One region of the Citrobacter enshiensis genome, then DNA from elsewhere that is predicted to be linked to it. Evidence: riboswitches for the same ligand, from Rfam matches in the RefSeq annotation. Region 1 holds a riboswitch; the other holds the start of a gene.
The links. Region 1 has a riboswitch for thiamine pyrophosphate ahead of thiB (thiamine ABC transporter substrate binding subunit). Riboswitches for the same ligand answer to the same signal wherever they lie in the genome.

Region 2: another riboswitch for thiamine pyrophosphate. It lies ahead of thiC (phosphomethylpyrimidine synthase ThiC); the one in region 1 lies ahead of thiB (thiamine ABC transporter substrate binding subunit).

Annotation. Positions count from the first base shown of each region.
Region 1 covers NZ_CP119862.1:4,032,019-4,039,531, reverse strand. Annotated here, with positions in the region: gene P2W74_RS19210 (DedA family protein) at 1-672, shown strand, start outside; gene thiQ (thiamine ABC transporter ATP-binding protein ThiQ) at 739-1,437, opposite strand; gene thiP (thiamine/thiamine pyrophosphate ABC transporter permease ThiP) at 1,421-3,031, opposite strand; gene thiB (thiamine ABC transporter substrate binding subunit) at 3,007-3,990, opposite strand; TPP riboswitch at 4,022-4,122, opposite strand; gene sgrR (HTH-type transcriptional regulator SgrR) at 4,158-5,813, opposite strand; gene sgrT (glucose uptake inhibitor SgrT) at 5,907-6,029, shown strand; gene P2W74_RS19180 (sugar efflux transporter) at 6,157-7,335, shown strand; gene leuD (3-isopropylmalate dehydratase small subunit) at 7,382-7,513, opposite strand, start outside.
Region 2 covers NZ_CP119862.1:4,576,979-4,584,491, reverse strand. Annotated here, with positions in the region: gene thiH (2-iminoacetate synthase ThiH) at 1-649, opposite strand, end outside; gene thiG (thiazole synthase) at 646-1,416, opposite strand; gene thiS (sulfur carrier protein ThiS) at 1,418-1,618, opposite strand; gene thiF (thiazole biosynthesis adenylyltransferase ThiF) at 1,602-2,357, opposite strand; gene thiE (thiamine phosphate synthase) at 2,350-2,985, opposite strand; gene thiC (phosphomethylpyrimidine synthase ThiC) at 2,985-4,880, opposite strand; TPP riboswitch at 4,963-5,072, opposite strand; gene rsd (sigma D regulator) at 5,125-5,613, opposite strand; gene nudC (NAD(+) diphosphatase) at 5,711-6,484, shown strand; gene hemE (uroporphyrinogen decarboxylase) at 6,524-7,513, shown strand, end outside.

The DNA.
Region 1 (7,513 bases):
GGTCTGCTCTTACCTGGCACGGTATTGATGGCGGGGCTGGGGGCGCTCATTGGGAGCGGAGAAGTGAATTTCTGGCATGCCTGGCTGGCGGGCATGGTGGGATGTTTACTGGGCGACTGGATCTCCTTCTGGCTGGGGTGGCGCTTTAAAAAACCGCTCCACCGCTGGTCATTCATGAAAAAGAACAAAGCGCTGCTGGATAAAACCGAACATGCGCTGCATCAGCACAGCATGTTCACCATTCTGGTCGGGCGTTTTGTGGGACCCACGCGCCCGCTGGTGCCGATGGTGGCGGGAATGCTGGATCTGCCGATCGCGAAATTCGTCGTGCCCAATATCATTGGCTGCGTGCTGTGGCCGCCTTTCTATTTTTTACCGGGGATCCTGGCCGGTGCGGCGATCGACATTCCCGAGGGCATGCAGAGCGGCGGTTTCAAATGGCTGTTACTGGCCACGGCGCTGCTGCTGTGGGTCGCAGGCTGGTTGTGTTGGCGGTTGTGGCGTTTCGGTAAGGCTGCCCCCGATCGCCTGGCCTCCTTTTTGCCCCGTGGCCGCTTGTTGTGGCTGACGCCGGTGCTCCTCGCTATCGGGGTGATGGCGCTGGTGGCGTTGCTACGCCACCCACTAATGCCGGTCTATCTTGATATTCTGCGAAAAGTCGTGGGCTACTGAGGTCGGTTTATGCCGGATGGCGGTTTCACCTTATCCGGCCTACTCGCCGCCATCCGGCAATGCTATTTATGCTTTAATCCCCAACAGCGCCGACGCGCTGGAATGACCGCTTAACAGTTCATCCGTGGTTCCCTGCCACGCGATGCGTCCGTCGGCCACCACGATGGAACGTGTCGCAATGCGCGCCGCGTCCTCTATGCTGTGAGACACCATCAGCAGCGTCAATTGCCGTTCGCGACAAACGTCGCTGACCAACGCCAGCATTTCCTGGCGCAGGGCGGGGTCGAGTGCGGAAAACGGTTCGTCGAGCAGCAATATCGGCTGTTCGCGGACCAGGCAGCGCGCCAGTGCCGCACGTTGGCGCTGGCCGCCGGAAAGCTCGCCCGGTAAACGCGCCATCAGGTTATCGATCCCCATCTGACGGGCAATGTGCTGAATTTTCTCCCGCTGGAGCGCATTGAGCTTCAGTCCCGGATCAAGCCCAAGACCGATGTTTTGTTGCACCGTGAGATGGCTGAACAGGTTGTTTTCCTGAAACAGCATCGAGACCGGGCGACGGGCTGGGGGCGTGGTGGTGTGATCCTCGCCTCCAATCAGCAGAGTACCGCTGGCGGGCGCGAGGAATCCCGCAATGAGGTTCAACAAGGTGCTTTTCCCGGCGCCGCTGGGCCCCAGCACCGCCACCTGTTCGCCGCGTTCCACAGAAAGCGTAAAACGCATCGGCAAATGGTGATAAAGCCAGGTGATATCAGTCAGAGTTAACATGTCGCCCCGGTAGTTTTTCAATCACGGTAAAGAGCATAAAGCAGAGTATCAGCAGCAATAGTGCCGTTACCGCACCGTCCTGACTGCGGTAAGAGCCAATCTGCTGGTACAGATAAAATGGCAGCGTGCGGAAATCATCGTTGCCAAACAGGGCGACGACACCAAAATCGCCAATCGAAAGCACGCAGGCAAACGCCAGTGCCTGCGCCAGCGGCCGTTTCAGCGCGCGCAGTTCTACTACTTTCAGACGTGACCATCCCTCGATCCCCAGCGACTGGCACAGCATACTGTAACGTGCCGTCACGTCTCGCATTGGGTTTTCCAGCACTTTCAGTGCGTAAGGTATCGCCATTAACGCATTGGTGAAAATCACAATCCCGTCGGCCGACTCCGGCAAACCGATGCTGTTGTTCAGCAGCAGAAAAAAACCTGTCGCCAGGACGATGCCGGGCATGGCAAGAATCAACATGCCGCTCAATTCCAGTGTCTGACCTGCCAGCACCTGTTGCCGCGCCCGCAGTTCGCGACTGCTCCACAGCAGCATCATGGTCAGAACCACGCACAGCAAACCGGCGGCCAGTGCGATCCGCAGCGATGTCCACAGGGCCTGCCAGAGTACAGGCTGTACGAGCACATCCAGCAAATGGCGGTTGAAACCGTCAACAATGACCGCCAATAGCGGAGGCAACAGCAGCAGCAACGCCAGAATAATCAGCGCCGCGTCGGTCAGGCGGCTATGCAGGCGATCGTCCGGATCGCGCCAGCCTTGCACCAGCGTCGTCCCCGGCGCAATGGCCTTACTTAAACGCTGGCTGAGCAGCACCAGCGCCAGGCAGCATGTCATCTGGATCAACGCCAGTATTGCCGCCCGCGCAGGATCAAAGTCGTAACTGAGGGCCTGATAAATCGCCAGCTCGATGGTGGTGGCCTGGGGACCGCCGCCGAGTGAGAGAACGGTAGCAAAGCTGGCGAAGCAGAGCATAAAAATGAGCGCTGCCACCGGAGGGATCTGCCGACGCAACCACGGCCACTCCACAAAGCGGAAAAAATGCCAGCCGCGCATGCCTAGCTGCGCCGCAAGCTGTCGTTGTTCGCCGGGGATATTTTCCAGCGCCTGGAGCAGCAAGCGGCTGGCCATCGGCAGATTAAAAAAGACGTGCGCCAGCAGAATGCCCTGCAACCCGTAAGGCGAGAAATGCCACTCTAGCCCCAGCGCTTGCCAGAGTGTGGCGAGCCAGCCCTGGCGGCCGTAGACGCTGAGAATACCGAAAACGGCGACCAGTACCGGCAGAATCAGGGTCATGGCGCACAAGCGTAATAACGCCAGACGACCGGGGAAACGGCGTCGGTAAAGCGCCCTGGCAAGGAAAATCGCCGGGACCACCGACAACAGCGCCGAGAGAAACGCCTGCCAGAACGAAAAACGCACCACGTGCCACAGGTAGCTGTCCTGCCAAAGCGAGAGCCATTCTCCCTGCGGCGCGTTAAGCCAGAGCGCCAGAAATGCCGCCAGGGCGACGACCGCCATCAACGTGGCGGCGGAAAGCCCTGGTATCAGCCAGCCGGGAATTAACGGCTGACGGCGCGTTGCCATTCGCTGATCCATGCCTGACGTTGGGATGCCACCTCAGCAGGAGTGAACTCCAGGGTGGTGGCCGGTTTGGCCAACTGATCAAACCCGGCGGGCAGAGTGACGCGGGTGACAGGGTACATCCAGTTGCCGGTGGGGATGGCGTTCTGGAATGCCGGAGAAACCATAAATTTGAGGAATTTCTCTGCCAGTTCCGGCTGCTTGCTGGCGGCGGTACGCGCGGCGACTTCTACCTGCAGATAGTGGCCTTCGCTGAAGTTTGCCGCAGCGTAATGGTCTTTTTTCTCTTCGATAATGTGATACGCCGGAGAGGTGGTGTAGCTCAGAACCAGGTCGCTTTCCCCTTTCAGGAACAGGCCATAAGCTTCGCTCCAGCCTTTGGTGACGGTGACCGTTTTGGCCGCCAGTTTTTGCCAGGCTTCGGGGGCTTTATCGCCATAGACTTTCTGCATCCACAACATCAGTCCAAGACCCGGCGTGCTGGTACGTGGATCCTGATAAATCACGCGCCATTTCTGGTCGCTTTCGACGAGCTCCTTCAGGCTTTTAGGCGGGTTTTTCAGCTTGTTTTTATCATAAACAAACGCGAAGTAACCGTAATCGAAGGGGACAAAGGTGTCGTTCTGCCAACCGCCAGGTACGTTGACTGCGTCGGGGGCAATGCCGCTTTTCGCAAACAGTTTGGTTTGCGTGGCGGCGTCGAGCAGGTTGTTGTCCAGCCCGAGTACCACATCCGCTTTGCTGTTCTTCCCTTCCATGCGCAGGCGATTAAGCAACGAAACGCCATCTTCCAGCGCCACCATTTTCAGTTCGCACTGGCAGTCGGCTTCGAAGGCTTTCTTGATGGTGGGACCGGGTCCCCAGTCGGCGGCGAAGGAGTCGTAGGTGTACACGGTCAGGACCGGTTTAGCGAAGACCGGTGCAGCACACAGCACCAGTAAGGGAAGACATTTTTTTAACACTTTGCACCTCAGTAAAAGAGTGGCAAAGGACTTGAGCGTTAGCCTCAAATCCCTTCGCCGGCGTTATCCGGATCAGGTTCGACGGGTATTTTCTCAGCCCGCGCACATGGCGCAGCACCCCGTTGAGAACGGCACATTGTAATGATTACGTGAAGAAATCAAAAGGATTAAGGATCCGGTGGGGCAAACCACGCCGATTTAAAATCGAACCAGCCGAGCGTGTTCATCCGCAAGCCGCGCATACTGCGCTGTCCCTGAATGATCAGCCAGTGGTGAATAAGCGGCACAATCGCTTTGCTGGCGAGCAACTGTTGGCACCACGCGGCCAGATTCATCTCGCCTGCGTGCCACTGCGCGGCATCTTCTTTCCAGTCTCGCGGGATACAGTTTTGCAGCAGAGGCACTTCGCATAAGTGAGCGAACAGTGAGAAATCGAGCGGCAACGTAAAGTTGGCGCTGTTGAGCCAGATGTCGCTTTCGATCTCGCCTGCGTGCCACTGATCGTAGTCGATCTCCTGGATGTTCAGGTGAACCTGATGCTCTGCCAGCAGGGCGCTCATGATCTGGGCGATAACCCGATGTTCAATGTGTTCGCGATAGTACGTCAGCGTCAGGGTTTCCAACCCGGCAGGTTTTTCACCGCGCCCCGGCCGGGCATGGTGCCAGCGGGGCAGTAATCCATAGGCGGGGAACCACAGGCGCTGGTACTGCTCATCGGCGTGGTAAAGCAAATGGGTGGGAGAAAGCACGTGGCTTGCCCACTCTCTGACGTGCTGATTGGCGCCGCGATGGGTTCGCGCATCAAAGAGTAAATAGTAACAGCCTTCTTCAAGACGACTTTCAATGGCCTTTTCACTTTCTACAGTGCCTTCGAGCATCAAGCCGCATGCCGGTTCTTCGCTAATGTCCGGCAATACCCAAACGTTCACTTCATCAATGAGCGCCCGATAGCCAAAGTAATCATCAAAGGCGTGGATCTTCAGTTGATTACGCGTATTGCGTATGACGGCATACGGACCTGTGCCTATCGGATGGCTGGAAAAATTGTTCAGGGTTTCCCATTCTCGCGGCAGGATCATCGCCGGAACCTGGCCTAACAACCACGGAAGCCAGCGATCGGGTTGCGAGAGATGCACATCCAGCGTCCAGGCTGTCGGAGAGACAATCTGCGTAATATGCGAGTAGAGCGGCAGGGTGTTGATGCGCGTGAGAGACGCCACCACATCTTCCATTTCCAGCTCTCGCCCGTGGTGAAAGTGAATCCCCGGTCGCAGAAAGAATCGCCATTGCAAAGGGGAAATTTGCTGCCAGTGATGGGCAATATCGGCTTCCAGTTCCCCATTTTCCTCATTTACGCGGGTTAACGCGCTGAAGATTTGCCGGACGATGTGGGTTTCAGAACGGCGTAATGCGCTACCCGGCAGCAGGTTGTGCATCGGTCGATAGTAAAGCACGCGCAGGATATGTCGGCCCTGGCGGAAGCTGCGGCCCAGATGCGAGACCAGCATTTGCCGTACGGCTGTTTTGTCACCGACTAATTGCACCAGCTGGTCTATGCGATCCTGCTCCAGCAGGTCCTCCGCCCGCTGTTGTTGTAGCGCAAGTCCGGTATAGAGAAAGCTCAGGCGTGAGCGTTTACCGCGACCGACTTCGCCTTCCCAGGTCAGCCAGCCGCGCGCCTGCATCGTGTTCAGCAGCGTGCGCATATGGCGGCGGGAGCAACTTAGCAGTTCCGCCAGCTCATTCAGCGTGGTGTCTTGCGTTTTTCCGTCACAGCATTGCCAGAGACGGATGAACTGTTGTTGCAGACGACCTGAAGACATAAAAGAGGAACTCCTGCGCAAAACTCAGCAATTTTATAATCCCCATATTAGGTCAATAATGGATTTCGATGAAGCAATATGGAGAGGTCGTCTATGCGTCCGTTTTTTCTGCACTACTTTACCGCGACAGAAGGGTGGTCCTGGTTGGCTTGCCTGAGCGCGCCGCAGCGCTTAAAGATGCTCGAAGAACTGATGCAATGGGAGGTGACAGCCTGATCTCTGAGTTCCAAATTGCAGACATCATGTGTGACTGAGTATTGGTGTAGGCTCTGGCCTAAAATCACCCGCCAGCAGATAATACCTGCTGGCTTTTTTCGTTTCGGCAGCGCGAATAAGGAACTGTATGCTCTGGATTATGACGATGGGACGGCGTCTTAATGGTGTTTACGCGGCGTTCATGCTGGTTGCTTTTATGATGGGCGTGGCAGGTGCGCTTCAGGCGCCGACGTTGAGCCTGTTTTTGAGCCGCGAAGTGGGGGCGCAGCCGTTTTGGGTCGGGCTGTTTTATACGGTAAACGCCATTGCCGGGATCGCGGTGAGTCTGGGGCTGGCAAAACGTTCGGATAACCGGGGCGACCGCCGTCGACTGATCATGTTTTGCTGTCTGATGGCCATCGGTAACGCGCTGTTGTTTGCGTTTAATCGTCATTACCTCACGTTGATTACCTGCGGTGTACTGCTGGCATCGCTGGCGAATAGCGCCATGCCACAGCTGTTCGCGCTGGCGCGGGAATACGCTGACAGCTCAGCGCGGGAAGTGGTGATGTTCAGCTCGGTGATGCGTGCCCAGCTCTCGCTGGCGTGGGTGATTGGCCCGCCGCTGGCGTTTATGCTGGCGCTGAATTATGGCTTCACCACGATGTTTGCTATCGCGGCTGGGATCTTTGCCATCAGCCTGGTGCTGATTGCGTTGATACTGCCTTCGGTGGCGCGTGTTGAACAACCCGCCGATGCGCCTGAAACGCCGACCGGCGGCTGGCAGGATAAAAATGTGCGCATGCTGTTTATTGCGTCCACCTTAATGTGGACCTGCAATACCATGTACATCATTGATATGCCGCTCTGGATAAGCAGTGAACTAGGATTACCGGACAAACTGGCGGGGATCCTGATGGGGACGGCGGCAGGGCTGGAAATCCCGGCGATGATCCTCGCGGGCTATTATGTGAAGCGCTTCGGAAAGCGGCGCATGATGATCACGGCGGTCGCGGCAGGCGTCCTTTTCTATCTTGGACTTATCTTTTTTCACAGCCATGCGGCGTTGCTGGTGTTGCAACTGTTTAATGCGGTGTTTATTGGCATTATCGCGGGCATCGGGATGTTGTGGTTTCAGGATCTGATGCCGGGGCGGGCGGGGTCGGCAACAACGTTGTTCACCAACAGTATTTCAACGGGAGTGATCCTGGCCGGAGTTATCCAGGGCGCGGTAGCGCAAAGTTACGGGCATTTTGCCGTCTACTGGGTGATTGCGGCAATTTCTGTGGTGACGCTGGCGATGACCGGACGGGTAAAAGATGTATAAAAATGCCGGATGAGACGCGTTGCGTCGTCATCCGGCATCATCAGTATTAGCGTATAAACGCCGGTTGCTTCTCTTCGTATGTCGTAATGGCGTCTTCGTGTTGCAGCGTCAGCCCGATGCTGTCCAGACCGTTCATCATGCAGTGGCGGCGAAACGCGTCGAGCGTGAAGGGGTAGGA
Region 2 (7,513 bases), 540 kb from region 1:
TCCCCGCACGACCCAGCCTGTCTGGCGTTTCCAGCCGCCAGAAGAAGTCCTGCTTTTTCCCTTTTAGATGGTGCTGTGCGTACATCGCCTGATGGTAGGTTTCCTGATAGACCATTACGCCATCCAGTCCCAGGGTTTTGAGCTCGGCGTACTCTGCCTCTGACAGCGGTTGTACTTCCATCTGTAAAGAGGCGAACTGGCGGCGGATGGCCGGCAGATGGCGGCGAAAGTAGTCCATGCCTACTTTCGCCTGATGCTCTCCGGTTACCAGCAGCAGGTGCTCAAATCCCAGGGCACGAATGGCTTCACATTCACGGGAAATCTCATTGTCATCCAGCGTTTTGCGCTTGATGCGATTGCTCATCGAAAAGCCGCAATAGGTGCAGTCATTGGCACAAAGGTTGGAAAGATAGAGCGGGACGTAAAAACTGACCGTATTGCCAAACCGCTGGCGGGTGAGGCGTTGCGCCCGTTGTGCCAGCGGCTCCAGGTACGCACTTGCAGCAGGAGAGAGCAGCGCCATCATGTCATCGCGACTCAGTTGCGTGGCGTTCAACGCCCGTTCGACGTCAGCAGCCGTTTTGCTGTTGATGCGCAGGTGGATATCGTCCCAGTCCAACTCGCGCCAGCGGTCGGTGAACGTCTTCATGCCGATGTCTCCAGGAATCCGGTTAACGGGCTGGTGGGGTGAGCATGTGCGCTACGTCTTCCCGGTACGGCCTGACGCGCCAGAATGCCCGCTTCCACCGCCAAACGGAAGGCCTTCGCCATCATCACCGGATCGTCAGCCACCGCAATCGCCGTGTTCACCAGCACGGCGTCGGCACCCAATTCCAGGGCCTGTGTGGCGTGGCTAGGGACACCGATCCCCGCATCGACGACGACCGGCACGGTTGACTGCTGGATAATAATCTCCAGCATGGCGCGGGTTTCCAGCCCCTGATTTGAACCAATCGGCGCACCGAGTGGCATCACGGCGGCACAGCCGACCTCTTCAAGACGTTTGCACAGCACCGGGTCGGCCCCGCAGTAGGGCAACACCACAAAACCTTGCTTGACCAGCGCCTCGGCGGCTTTCAGTGTTTCTATCGGGTCTGGTAGCAACCAGCGCGCGTCGGGGTGAATTTCCAGTTTCAGCCAGTGAGTGCCCAGCGCTTCCCGCGCTAATTGCGCGGCAAAGATGGCCTCTTCCGCCGTTTTGGCGCCAGAGGTATTGGGCAACAGCGTGACGCCCGCTTCGATGAGCGGTGCCAGAATAGCGTCGTTGTGCTGACGCAAGTCAACGCGCTTCATCGCCAGCGTCACAAGCTCGCTGCCGGAGGCACGAATCGCCTCTGCCATTAAGGATGAAGAGGCGAATTTCCCGGTCCCCGTGAACAGATGTGAGTCGAACGTTTTATCTGCAATACGTAACATATCAGCCCCCGGCAATAACCTGAAAAAGCAGGATCTGATCACCGTCCTGCACGATTTGCTGTTCCCACTGTTCGCGCGGCAGGATCTGTTGATTCAGCGCCAGCGCGGCACCAGGCTTGAGTTGGTCGAGCTGATTCAGCAGGTCGGTAACAGACATTCCCCCGGCGCACTGCATCGGCTGATCATTAAACTGAATCTGCATGTTGCCCTCCGCATACCGGGCAGCCGCTGGCGCGTCGTAACGCCAGGCTGCGCCACTGGCTGGTTTTGGCGTCAAACAGACGCAGTTTACCCGTGAGCGTTTCCATGCCGTTCAGGAGTTTAATGGCCTCCAGCGCCTGCAATGTGCCCATCACGCCGACCACTGGCCCAACGATGCCTGCGGTACGGCAGTTGCGTTCCGGTTCTTCGTCGTCCGGCCACAGGCAGCGATAACAACCCTGCTCCCAGGGGGGTGTCAGAACCATCAATTGACCGCCAAAACCAACGGCGCTGGCGGTAATCAGTGGAGTATTGAGCGCGACGCAGGCGGCGTTGATCTGCTGGCGGGTGGCCATGTTATCGGTACAATCCAGCACCACATCAGCATTTGCTACCGCGTGTCGAAGCGCATCGCCGGTGAGCCGTTGCTGTAACGCCACCAGTTCAATATCCGGGTTGAGGCGCGCCAGCCTCTGCTTCGTGACGTGCGATTTTGGGCGGGCGATATCATCGGTGGTGAAGAGGATTTGCCGTTGCAGGTTGCTCAGATGCACATCGTCATCGTCAGCCAGAACCAACGTGCCGATGCCCGCACCCGCAAGATAGAGCGCGGCGGGCGAGCCTAATCCGCCTAAACCGATGACCAGCGCGTGGCTTGCGAGCAGCTTTTGCTGCCCTTCAATCGCGATATCGCCAAGCATGATCTGGCGGCTGTAGCGCATAAAGTCACGATCATTCATCGCCAGCTCCTGCGATCTCCAGCAACTGCGCGGTGGCAGCACGCCAGTCTGCTGCCTGCGTAATCGCGCTGACGACGGCAATACTGCCGACACCGGTAGCCAGTACCGCAGGCGCGCGCTCAAGGCTAATCCCGCCGATGGCGACGGCAGGATAATCAGCCAGACGTTCAATATGGCGTGCCAGCTGTTCCAGCCCTTGCGGGGCGGAGGGCATCTGTTTGGTTTGTGTTGGGAAGACATGCCCCAGCGCGATATACGAAGGACGCGCGGCCAGCGCCACGTCAATTTCCATATCATCATGGGTCGAGACGCCAAGGCGCAGCCCTGCCGCCTGAATCGCCTTCAGATCGGTGGTTTCGAGATCTTCCTGACCCAGATGGACACCGTACGCGTTGTGCTTGATCGCCAGTCGCCAGTAGTCGTTGATGAACAACCGGGCGTCAAAACGACGCCCCAGCGTAATCGCGGCGATAACGTCCGCTTCGACGTCTTCATCGCGCTTATCTTTAATCCGCAGTTGAATCGTGCGCACGCCCGCCTCCAGCAGGCGTTCAATCCAGAGTACGCTGTCCACCACCGGATAAAGTCCGAGACGGAAAGGGACAGTTGGGAAATCAGGCTGGTACATCAGGCTTCCTCCCGCTTCAGATAGATTTCATCGCCTTTGGCACGGAAGTTCTCCGACATGTCTGCCATGCCCACTTCAATGGTTTGTGCGGCGGCGTAGTCGCGAACTTCCTGGCTGATTTTCATCGAGCAGAACTTCGGCCCACACATTGAGCAGAAGTGGGCGACTTTGCCCGATTCCTGCGGCAGCGTTTCATCGTGGTACGCGCGGGCGGTGAACGGGTCGAGGGCCAGATTAAACTGGTCTTCCCAACGGAATTCAAAACGCGCTTTCGACATGGCGTTATCGCGGATTTGTGCGCCCGGATGGCCCTTTGCCAGGTCGGCGGCGTGCGCGGCGATTTTGTAGGTAATCAGCCCCTGTTTCACGTCTTCTTTGTTTGGCAGGCCGAGGTGCTCTTTCGGGGTGACGTAGCAGAGCATCGCGCAGCCAAACCAGCCAATCATCGCCGCGCCAATCCCGGAAGTGAAATGGTCATAACCCGGTGCGATATCAGTGGTCAATGGGCCTAAGGTGTAGAACGGCGCTTCATGACAGTGCTCCAGTTCCTCGGTCATGTTGCGGCGGATCATCTGCATCGGGACATGCCCTGGGCCTTCGATCATCACCTGCACGTCATATTCCCAGGCGGTTTTGGTCAGTTCACCGAGGGTGTGCAGTTCGGCAAACTGCGCTTCGTCGTTGGCATCCTGAATTGAGCCAGGACGCAGGCCATCGCCGAGAGAGAGCGCAACGTCGTAGGCGGCGCAGATTTCGCAAATCTCGCGGAAGTGCTCGTAGAGGAAGTTTTCCTGATGATGGGACAGGCACCATTTCGCCATAATCGAACCGCCGCGCGAGACAATCCCGGTCAGCCGTTTAGCGGTCATCGGCACGTAGCGCAGCAGCACGCCTGCGTGGATGGTGAAGTAATCCACCCCCTGTTCCGCCTGTTCCAGCAGCGTATCGCGGAAGGCTTTCCAGGTCAGATCCTCGGCGATCCCGTTGACCTTCTCCAGCGCCTGGTAGATCGGCACAGTACCGATCGGCACCGGGCTGTTACGCAGGATCCACTCGCGGGTTTCGTGGATATAGCGGCCCGTTGAAAGGTCCATCACCGTATCTGCCCCCCAGCGGGTGGACCAGACCAGTTTTTCGACTTCTTCTTCGATGGAAGACGTGACCGCCGAATTGCCGATATTGGCGTTTACTTTGACCAGGAAGTTGCGGCCGATAATCATCGGCTCAGATTCCGGATGGTTAATGTTCGCAGGAATAATCGCGCGTCCGGCGGCCACTTCATCACGGACAAACTCCGGGGTGATGTTTTCCGGCAGGCGTGCGCCAAAGCCTTCGCCTGGATGCTGGTGGCGTAACACCTCACTGCGAATGCGCTCGCGCCCCATGTTTTCACGGATAGCGATGAACTCCATCTCCGGCGTGACGATACCCTGGCGCGCATAATGCAATTGCGTGACGCATTTTCCGGTTTTGGCACGTTTCGGCGTTAACAGGCCGCTAAAACGCAGTTCATCGAGGCCGTCATCGGCCAGACGCTCTTTGGTATAGGCAGAGCTGCGGTCGGTCAGTGCTTCGCTATCGGCGCGGGCGTCAATCCACGGTTGACGCAGTTTTGCCAGACCCTGTTCAACATTAATCGCGATATCAGGATCGCCATACGGGCCCGAGGTGTCATACACCGGAATGGCTTCGTTTTCTTCGTATTGTGGATGGTCTTTTGTGCCGCCGGTTAACGTCGGACTAAGCTGGATTTCGCGCATTGGGATGCGGATATCCGACTGCGAGCCGGTGATATAGATCCGTCTGGAGTTCGGAAAGGCGGTGCCTTCCAGCGTATTGATGAAGTGTTGGGCGTGTTCGCGTTGCTGGCGACGGGTTAATTTTGTTGCAGACATAGCTCATTCCAAAAAAGTAAGGACATGGCTTGTCAGACGACGGATGAAGCAAGAGAGACGATCGCCGCAATGGCGATGCAATAGCAGATTGACTCTTGTTCCCTTCGCAGGTTTTAACCTGATCAGGTTCCGCGGATCCCGAATTAACGGTCTCAGCCCGTGCTTTCACACTGGGCACTCCGACAAGAAATAACCCCCGCTAAAGGGGGCGATAAAAGTAAGTTACGCGTTAATAGCGTCGAACTCAAGCAGGACGTTTATCCCTGGCGCTGTCGTGCATCGCGTCAAAGACCAGCATAATTAGCTTATCTTCAAGGATAAATCGGGATTCCAGCGCTTCGCCGATATCTGATAAAACCTTTTGAAATTCAAGGTAGTTATCATGATCGATGGCCATTTCCAGGCTGGAGTCGTAGTAATCCATAATGCATTGGGTATTGGCTTCCAGCAATGGCCAGATTTTCGTTGCGTTTAAAAGCTGCCCGTTACCTTCCAATTTATGGAGAATACGTTCATAAATACTGAAGTGTCCGGCGGAAAGGTAATCGACCAGGCTTTGACAAAAATCATCCAGCGCTTTTTCGTTTAAGCGCATATACGATTCTTTGCCAGGCTTAATGCCAACCAGATTGTAGTAAGCCACGAGCAGATGCTTACGTACATGTAGCCAGCGATCAACCAGTTTATTACTTCCTCTGACGTGTTCTGTCAGGTTATCCAGCTGGTTTAACATGATTGACTCCGCAAGTTTAGATTCAAAAAACTGCTCACTCAAAAATGTAAAAATAATGTAAACAACATGCCTGTGAAGCAAAGGTAGCGCAAGAGATATGGATCGTATAATTGAAAAATTAGACAGCGGCTGGTGGATTGTCAGTCATGAGCAAAAAATATGGCTACCTCGCGGAGAGCTGCCACATGGCGAAGCGGCAAGTTTTGATCTGACGGGGCAGCGCGCACTCCAGATCGGGGAGTGGGAAGGCGAACCCGTCTGGTTGGTACAGCAGCATCGCCGCCATGATATGGGATCCGTACGGCAGGTTATCGATCAGGATGTCGGCCTGTTTCAACTGGCCGGGCGCGGCGTGCAACTGGCGGAGTTTTACCGTTCGCATAAATTCTGTGGCTACTGCGGTCATTCGATGTACCCGAGTAAAACCGAATGGGCCATGTTGTGCAGCCATTGCCGCGAACGCTATTACCCTCAAATAGCCCCTTGTATTATTGTGGCTATTCGCCGGGATGACACCCTTTTGCTCGCCCAACATACCCGCCATCGCAATGGTGTGCATACGGTGCTGGCCGGATTTGTTGAAGTGGGGGAAACCCTGGAACAAGCGGTGGCGCGTGAAGTCATGGAAGAAAGCCGTATTAAAGTGAAGAACCTGCGCTATGTCACGTCTCAGCCGTGGCCCTTCCCGATGTCGCTCATGACGGCGTTTATGGCGGAGTACGACAGCGGGGAGATTGTGATCGATCCGAAGGAGTTACTGGACGCGGGTTGGTACCGTTATGACGATCTTCCGTTACTGCCGCCGCCGGGCACTGTCGCACGTCGGTTGATCGAAGATACGGTGGCAATGTGTCGGGCAGAGTACGAGTGACATGATACACTGGGCGCATAACGCTAAAGGAATGTAAAAATGACCGAACTGAAAAACGATCGTTACCTGCGTGCGCTGCTGCGCCAGCCCGTTGATATCACCCCTGTATGGATGATGCGGCAGGCAGGCCGTTATCTCCCGGAGTATAAAGCCACCCGTGCACAAGCGGGCGATTTTATGTCACTGTGCAAAAATGCCGAGCTGGCGTGCGAAGTCACCCTCCAGCCGCTGCGCCGTTACCCGCTTGATGCGGCGATCCTCTTTTCGGACATCCTGACCATTCCGGATGCGATGGGCCTGGGGCTTTACTTTGAAGCCGGAGAAGGCCCGCGCTTTACCGCGCCGGTGACCTGCAAAGCCGACGTCGATAAACTGCCAATCCCTGATCCCGAAGATGAACTGGGCTACGTGATGAATGCGGTACGTACTATTCGTCGCGAACTGAAAGGCGAAGTCCCGTTGATTGGTTTTTCCGGCAGTCCATGGACGCTGGCGACATACATGGTGGAAGGCGGTAGCAGCAAAGCCTTTACCGTCATTAAAAAGATGATGTATGCAGACCCGCAAGCGCTCCATTTACTGCTCGATAAACTGGCGAAAAGCGTCACGCTGTATCTCAATGCGCAGATCAAAGCGGGCGCGCAGTCGGTGATGATTTTCGATACCTGGGGCGGCGTGCTGACCGGGCGCGATTATCAGCAGTTCTCACTTTATTACATGCATAAAATTGTCGATGGTCTCCTGCGTGAGAATGAAGGGCGTCGTGTGCCGGTCACGCTGTTTACCAAAGGCGGCGGCCAATGGCTGGAAGCGATGGCGGAAACGGGCTGTGATGCGCTGGGGCTCGACTGGACCACAGACATTGCCGATGCGCGTCGTCGCATAGGACACAAAGTGGCGCTGCAGGGGAATATGGACCCCTCCATGCTGTATGCCCCTGCGGCGCGTATTGAAGAAGAAGTCGCGACGATTCTGGCGGGATTCGGCCAGGGTGAAGGCCACGTCTTTAACCTCGGGCACGGCATTCAC